DNA from 2 places in the Kandleria sp. genome. Region 1 is predicted to be linked to the other one. Evidence: riboswitches for the same ligand, from Rfam matches in the RefSeq annotation. Region 1 holds a riboswitch; the other holds the start of a gene.

Evidence for each region. Region 1 has a riboswitch for FMN ahead of J6L95_RS02170 (ECF transporter S component). Riboswitches for the same ligand answer to the same signal wherever they lie in the genome.
Region 2: it holds a riboswitch for FMN, as region 1 does, so the genes downstream of both, ribD (bifunctional diaminohydroxyphosphoribosylaminopyrimidine deaminase/5-amino-6-(5-phosphoribosylamino)uracil reductase RibD) here and J6L95_RS02170 (ECF transporter S component) in region 1, are expected to answer to the same signal.

Annotation. Positions count from the first base shown of each region.
Region 1 is NZ_JAGBIX010000011.1:35,511-38,931, reverse strand. Features, by position in the region: gene J6L95_RS02180 (L,D-transpeptidase) at 1-334, shown strand, start outside; gene J6L95_RS02175 (putative manganese transporter) at 488-1,306, shown strand; FMN riboswitch at 1,379-1,491, shown strand; gene J6L95_RS02170 (ECF transporter S component) at 1,561-2,166, shown strand; gene J6L95_RS02165 (aspartate kinase) at 2,310-3,421, shown strand, end outside.
Region 2 is NZ_JAGBIX010000010.1:3,967-7,387, reverse strand. Features, by position in the region: gene J6L95_RS01950 (hypothetical protein) at 1-280, shown strand, start outside; gene J6L95_RS01945 (hypothetical protein) at 393-647, shown strand; gene J6L95_RS01940 (DUF3592 domain-containing protein) at 666-1,379, shown strand; FMN riboswitch at 1,441-1,554, shown strand; gene ribD (bifunctional diaminohydroxyphosphoribosylaminopyrimidine deaminase/5-amino-6-(5-phosphoribosylamino)uracil reductase RibD) at 1,693-2,838, shown strand; gene ribE (riboflavin synthase) at 2,848-3,421, shown strand, end outside.

The DNA.
Region 1 (3,421 bases):
TATCCAGAATGGTAAAGTCGTATATTCTACAAACTGTATTACAGGTAAACCAGAAGCTAAGAGAAAAACAACTACTGGTGCTTATTGGATCAAGCAAAGACAGCTTCACCGAGTTCTAAAAGGTGATGGTTATTCAACACCAGTTACTTATTGGGTACGTATTACTTGGACAGGTACAGGTTTCCATGCTGCACCATGGCAGTCATGGGGTAGCTGGAGTCCTTCTTACTACTTATCAAGAGGATCACATGGATGTGTCAACTTACCAGGAGATGCTGCAGTTAAGATCTACAATTTAGCTCAATATGGTGACATGGTATTTATGCATTATTAATATGAAATGTACAGATCAATGATCTGTACATTTTCTTTTTTGATGGGTTAAAAACATGAACAATTCAACAATTCTTTAATTGTATTTTTCACAATCTAATTGCTTGCATTATATCAAACTTGTGATATAATCCTTAACTATTGGAGGAGAAATATGGATATTTTGTTAGACCCTATTATGGATTCAGTAAAAGCATTGCCAGTGCTTTTTATTGCATTTCTTGTTGTTGAAATTCTAAAGAATAAAAATATAGCCAACAGAGTATTGGCACATACGCGATTAGGTCCACCTGTCGGTGCGCTTCTAGGTACTATTCCACAGTGTGGTTTTAGTGTTGTGGCTGCTCAGCTTTATGGCATGAGAGTAGTGACAATGGGAACATTGATAGCTATTTTCATGGCTACAAGTGATGAGGCGATTCCTATTCTTCTTGTGCATCCTCACCTTTTTGGCATGATGTTACTGCTTATTGCCGCAAAATTTGTTGTTGGAGCAGTGACTGGTGTCATTGTTGATGCTATTCATCATGAAGAAGATGATTCATATGAATATATTGAAATAGAAAGCTGCAGCTGTGGTACAGGTGTTAATTTATGGATTAATGTATTTTCCCAGACATTAAAGATTTTCTTCTTTATCTTACTAACTAACATTGTTATGACATTGCTTATTGCCTGGGTAGGAGAAGAAACTTTATCTACAGTCCTTAAACAGAACATTTTCCTACAGCCCCTTGTAGCTGGACTTGTTGGATTTATTCCTAACTGTGCTGGAAGTGTAATCTTAACGCAGCTTTATGTCACAAATGCTTTATCATTTGGTGCACTATTTACAGGATTAACAACATCTGCTGGTGTTGGAACAATCGCATTGTTCGCTTACCATAAGAATGTAAAAAAGAATATTGCCATTTTATGTATTTCTTACATTGTTTCTACACTTGTAGGATACATCTTGATTATTGCATTATAAAGTCGGGTCTTCCGACTTTTTTCTTTACAATAAAGACAGCTGTAGTATAATGAGCGTGTAGCGAAGCTACACATAAATCTTTGGGGCAGGTGAAATTCCTGATCGGCGGTGATAGTCCGCGAGCGCAAGCATGAATCGGTGTAATTCCGATACCGACGGTATAGTCCGGATGGAAAAAGATGGTGGTATTATATTTACTTTTTCAATCTCCCAAAGTCATTGGGAGATTTTTTTCACCATAGAAAGAAGGAAAAATGAAAAATAAGAAATTAAACACGAAAGCGATGATTATGATTTCAATGTTAGGGGCAATCGCTGCACTATTGATGTTTTTTGAATTAAGTGTACCTTTCATCCTACCATTTATTAAGCTTGATATCTCTGAACTTCCAGTTATGCTTAGCGGTTTTCTATTCGGACCATTGCTTGGGGCACTGAGTGCGGTTATCAAGATTGCGATTAAGCTCATTATCAAACCTACAAGTACAATGTATGTAGGAGAGTTATCTAATCTTATTTTAAGTATTGTCTACCAGGGGGTTGCTGCCGCGATCTATCGTCACTTTAAGACAAAGAAAGGGGCAATGATTGGGCTAGCTGTTTCAACTTTAACGACAAGTGTATTATCCATTGTATCCAACGTGTTATTTATTTTCCCATTTTATGTAAATGTGATGAAATTGCCAATGGCTGCCATTGTAGGTATGGCACATAAGGCTGCACCTTGGGTTAATGATGCGACAACTATGTTTTTAACAACCATCTTCCCATTCAATATCTTAAAATTTGGGATCGTATCAATTTTAACATTGCTTATTTATAAGCCATTAAGTAGAGTTATTAAGAAAAATATGCAGTAAAAGGGTATCCTCATATTTATGAGGATGTCTTTTTTATAAATATTAATTATTATTTTAGATATTTCATAATTTATAAAAAATTGTTATTGATTATTGTGAGAATAAATTGTATTCTAAAGAATATAAAATGGGGGAAAACTATCGTGGTAAAAGTAGTAAAATTTGGTGGCTCATCTTTAGCCGATGCCAATCAGTTTAAAAAAGTAAAAAGAATTATTAAGTCAGATAAAGATAGACGCTATGTTATTCCTAGTGCTCCTGGGAAGAGAAATAAGGATGATACTAAAGTTACAGATTTATTGATTCTTTCTTATTCTCACAGAAACGAAGAAGATTTTGAACAGATTTTTGATGAAATTAAAGGACGCTATGATGAAATTATTGCTGGTTTAAAACTTGATTATTCTTTAGATGAAGAATTTATCAAGATTAAAGAAGCAATTAAAAATAAAGCAAGCTTTGATTATGTAGTCAGCAGAGGAGAATATCTAAATGGGCTATTATTATCAAAGTATCTTGATATTGATTTTGTAGATGCTGCTGACGTTATTCGTATTGATAGTAAAGGGAACTACGATGCAGAGCAGACTGATGATCTATTGAGAGATGCGCTTGCTAAACATGAATACGCAGTTATTCCTGGATTCTATGGAAGAAAGAATGATCATAGTGGAGAAATTCAGGCTTTCTCTAGAGGTGGTTCTGATGTTACAGGATCAATTGTCGCAAAGTGTGCGAATGCAAACTTATATGAGAACTGGACTGATGTTTCAGGTTTCTTGATTGCAGATCCACGTATTGTTAAAGATCCATTGCCAATTGATTCAATCACATATGGAGAATTAAGAGAACTTTCTTATATGGGTGCTAGTGTTCTTCATGAAAATTCTATTTTCCCTGTTAGAAAAGCAGGTATTCCTATTAATATCAAAAATACCAATGCCCCTGAAGATCCAGGTACATTGATTGTAGAAAGTACAGTACATAGACCAACTCACATTATTACTGGTTTAGCTGGTAAGAAAGGTTTTGCGACTGTCACTATTGAAAAAGATATGATGAACTCAGAAGTTGGCTTTGGCAGAAAAGTACTTCAGGTCTTTGAAGAATATGGTCTTTCATTTGAACATATGCCTTCAGGCATTGATACAATGACAATTGTTGTGAATACAAAAGAATTTGTACCTCATGAACAGGAAATCCTTGCTGGCATCCACCGTGCTGTTAATCCTGATCGCATTGACCTTGAATCTGA
Region 2 (3,421 bases), on a different contig from region 1:
TTTAGCAATGCTCTGCTGGTATGCAAAAGGGGATGGAAAAATAGCAATAGTGATTTCAAGTGGTATTTTAGGTTCACTATTATCATTGACAGTCAATCTTACGCAAGGGTTTCAAATCTATAGTTATATGGACCTTATCACATGGGTTATTGCGGTAATTCTTTTGAGAAGAAAACCAAAAGAATTGGCTGTCGTTGTTTTCTTATCTATTGTAATCGCATTTGTACTACAGGCTACTTCTTTATATTGGGAAAGATTGATACCATTTTCTTTTGTTTAATTAATAAAAGTCATATTGAGTATACTCGATATGACTTTTTTATTGCATCATAATTCAAGGGATAGTACGATAAATGTATGTATTTTGGGAATCTATGTTTGGGGGAAATGAGATGGCAATTTTATCAATGTTTGTGATCATGTTGTTTTTATTAATCTGCTTTGCTGCAATTATTGCGTTATTATGTGTTGTTCTTGGAATTGGAAGTGTTGGTATTACAACCCTTATTTCAGGAATTGTTTTAACACTTACAGGGAAGAACTCAAGGCATTCTACGATGTTAAATACAATTGGAATAATACTTCTTATCTTTGGTATTATCACCTTGCTTGTTTTTAGCTCATTGATTTATTACTTTATTGTTTAGGAAAACGAGGGAAATACTATGATACAAAATATACTTTTTATCATTTTTATAGCATGTGCAATAGCTTATTATCTTATAGGACGTTTTGGACTAGAAAATATCAAAAAGTATTTGCACTTAATTGTTTCGGGATTTGCATTATTTATGCTTTTTATAGGAATATTAAATTATCAGGGAGCGCAGTATAGTAAAAATTTTAAATGTGTTCCTGGCTATATTACAGATGTAAAGAGTACAAGAAGATATGTTTCAAAACATTTTAGGACAGAGTATTCATGTGTTATTCATTATACTTTTACGGATGGAAAAATGTATTATACAAAACAGGATGGACTTGTAGATAAGCCCAATGAAAACTTATCAAAGGTGTGGGTGAGCCGTGATAATGAAGAAGTGCACATGTTTTCTCCAAAAAGTTCATTATCATCTTCCATGTATAATTTTATGTTGGCAGGACTCTTATTTTTAATCAGTATTCCACTCTTTATTCTTCATAAAAAGAAGTATCCAAGACTTTCTGCAGATGAGTTAGAGGATGCAAGCATTATCGGTATGATTATGAGCTTTGTTGGAGGAATTGTTGCTGTATTGAATATCAATGCGGTCATTGGTAATTTTATCCGTCATGAAAGTATTGAATACTTTAATTTAGATATATTTGTCGTAGGTCTTTTAATAACTGTTGTTTCTATTATTGTTGTAGTATATTCAAAAAGAAAACTGAAATATTGATCTTAATAATTATTTGTCATTGACGAATATCTAGAAGTATATTATCTTTAGATATAGAATTGAATATCTTCGGGGCAGGGTGAAATTCCCTACCGGCGGTAAAGCCCGCGAGCATTATGCATGAATCGGTGAAATTCCGATGCCGACAGTACAGTCTGGATGGAAGAAGAACAAGTAGTGATATTTATTGTCATACTTTTTTGTGTAGAAAATGTTCCGAGCAGAAATGTTCGGAATTTTTGTTTATACGGGAGTAGTGTCGATATTTGAATGGCCCCACATGCAGTGGGGTCTTTTTTTAGGAGAAAAGATTATGAAAAAAGATGATGCTTATTATATGAGACGTGCTATCTCTTTAGCGAAGCTAGGAGAAGGATACGTGCATCCTAATCCTTTGGTAGGCGCTGTGATTGTAAAAGAGGGCACGATTGTCGGAGAGGGGTATCACAAGAAATGTGGGACTCTTCATGCGGAAAGAAATGCTTTTGCCTCTTTAAGAGATAAAGAGGATGCATTGCATGCGACTATGTATGTCACCTTGGAACCTTGTGCTCACTATGGGAGAACACCCCCCTGTACTGAGGCAATTATTGAACATGGAATCTCAAAAGTGATTATTGGATCAAGAGATCCCAATCCTTTGGTAAGTGGAAAAGGAGCACGAATATTAAGAGAACACGGTATCGAGGTTATCGAAGATTTTCTAAAAGAAGAATGCGATGAAATCAACACCATCTTCTTTCACTATATAACCAAGAATGTTCCTTATGTCTTTATGAAATATGCTTCTACAATGGATGGTAAGATTGCTACGAAAACAGGTCAATCAAAGTGGATTTCAGGAGAACTTTCAAGAAGAGATGTACATTTTCTTCGTCATCGCTGTATGGGTATTCTTGTTGGCATCAACACTGTGCTTACAGATGATCCAAGTCTTACTTCACGTTGTCAAATAAATCAAGAAATAGAAAGTGATTTTATCAAGAAGGTAGATTATCAAGTCAAACCACTTAATCCTATTCGTATCGTACTCGATACACAGTTACGTATTTCTCTTGATTGTAAGCTAGTAAAGACAGCTAAAGAGATAAAGACCATTGTGGCCTGTAGTGAAGATGTAGAAGAAAACAAAGCAAAGATGCTAGAAGAAAAAGGAGTAGAGGTACTTCGTATTAAAAAAGATAAAGGACATTTATCATTGAAGCAGTTAATAAATATCCTTGGAAAAAGAGGAATAGATAGCCTTCTAATTGAAGGAGGAGGCACACTCAATGAATCAGCCATTAGAGAAGAAATCGTAGATGAAGTGCAAGTATATTTAGCACCAAAAATCTTTGGTGGAAATGGAATGACTCCGGTACGAGGAGAAGGTGTAAGTGAAGTGAGTGAAGCTCAAGAGTTTAAGCTTTATTCAGTAGAAAAGATGGGGGAAGATCTAAAAATCTGTTATAGAAGGTAAGGTGAAAAAATGTTTACAGGGATTGTAGAAGAAGTTGGACAAGTAGAAACACTAAGAATAAATGGAGATCATGGAACAATTTCTATCAAGGCTCATAAAGTGCTAGAAGCGACAAAGCTCGGTGATAGTATTGCGGTAGATGGAATATGTCTTACGGTGACTTATTTATCTGCCCATCACTTTCATGCAGATGTCATGAAAGAAACAGTGAGAAGAAGCAGTCTTTCACAAAAAAGACAGGGAAGCTATGTCAATCTTGAAAGGGCGATGAGAGCCGATGATCGTTTTGGGGGACATATTGTATCAGGTCATATTGATGGTGTTGGTACTATAGAAAACATCATTCCAGATGGCAATGCCTATTGGTATGAAATCAAATGTAAAAAAGAGATTCTGGATGGAATTGTAGAAAAAGGTTCGATTACTATTGATGGAATAAGTCTTACAGTTGCCAATGTAAGTGAGAAAAGCTTTAAGGTTTCTATTATTCCTCATACAAGAGAACAGACAACACTAGGACATAAAAGCGTGGGGGATTATGTCAACCTTGAGAATGATATCTTAGGAAAATATGTTCAGAAAT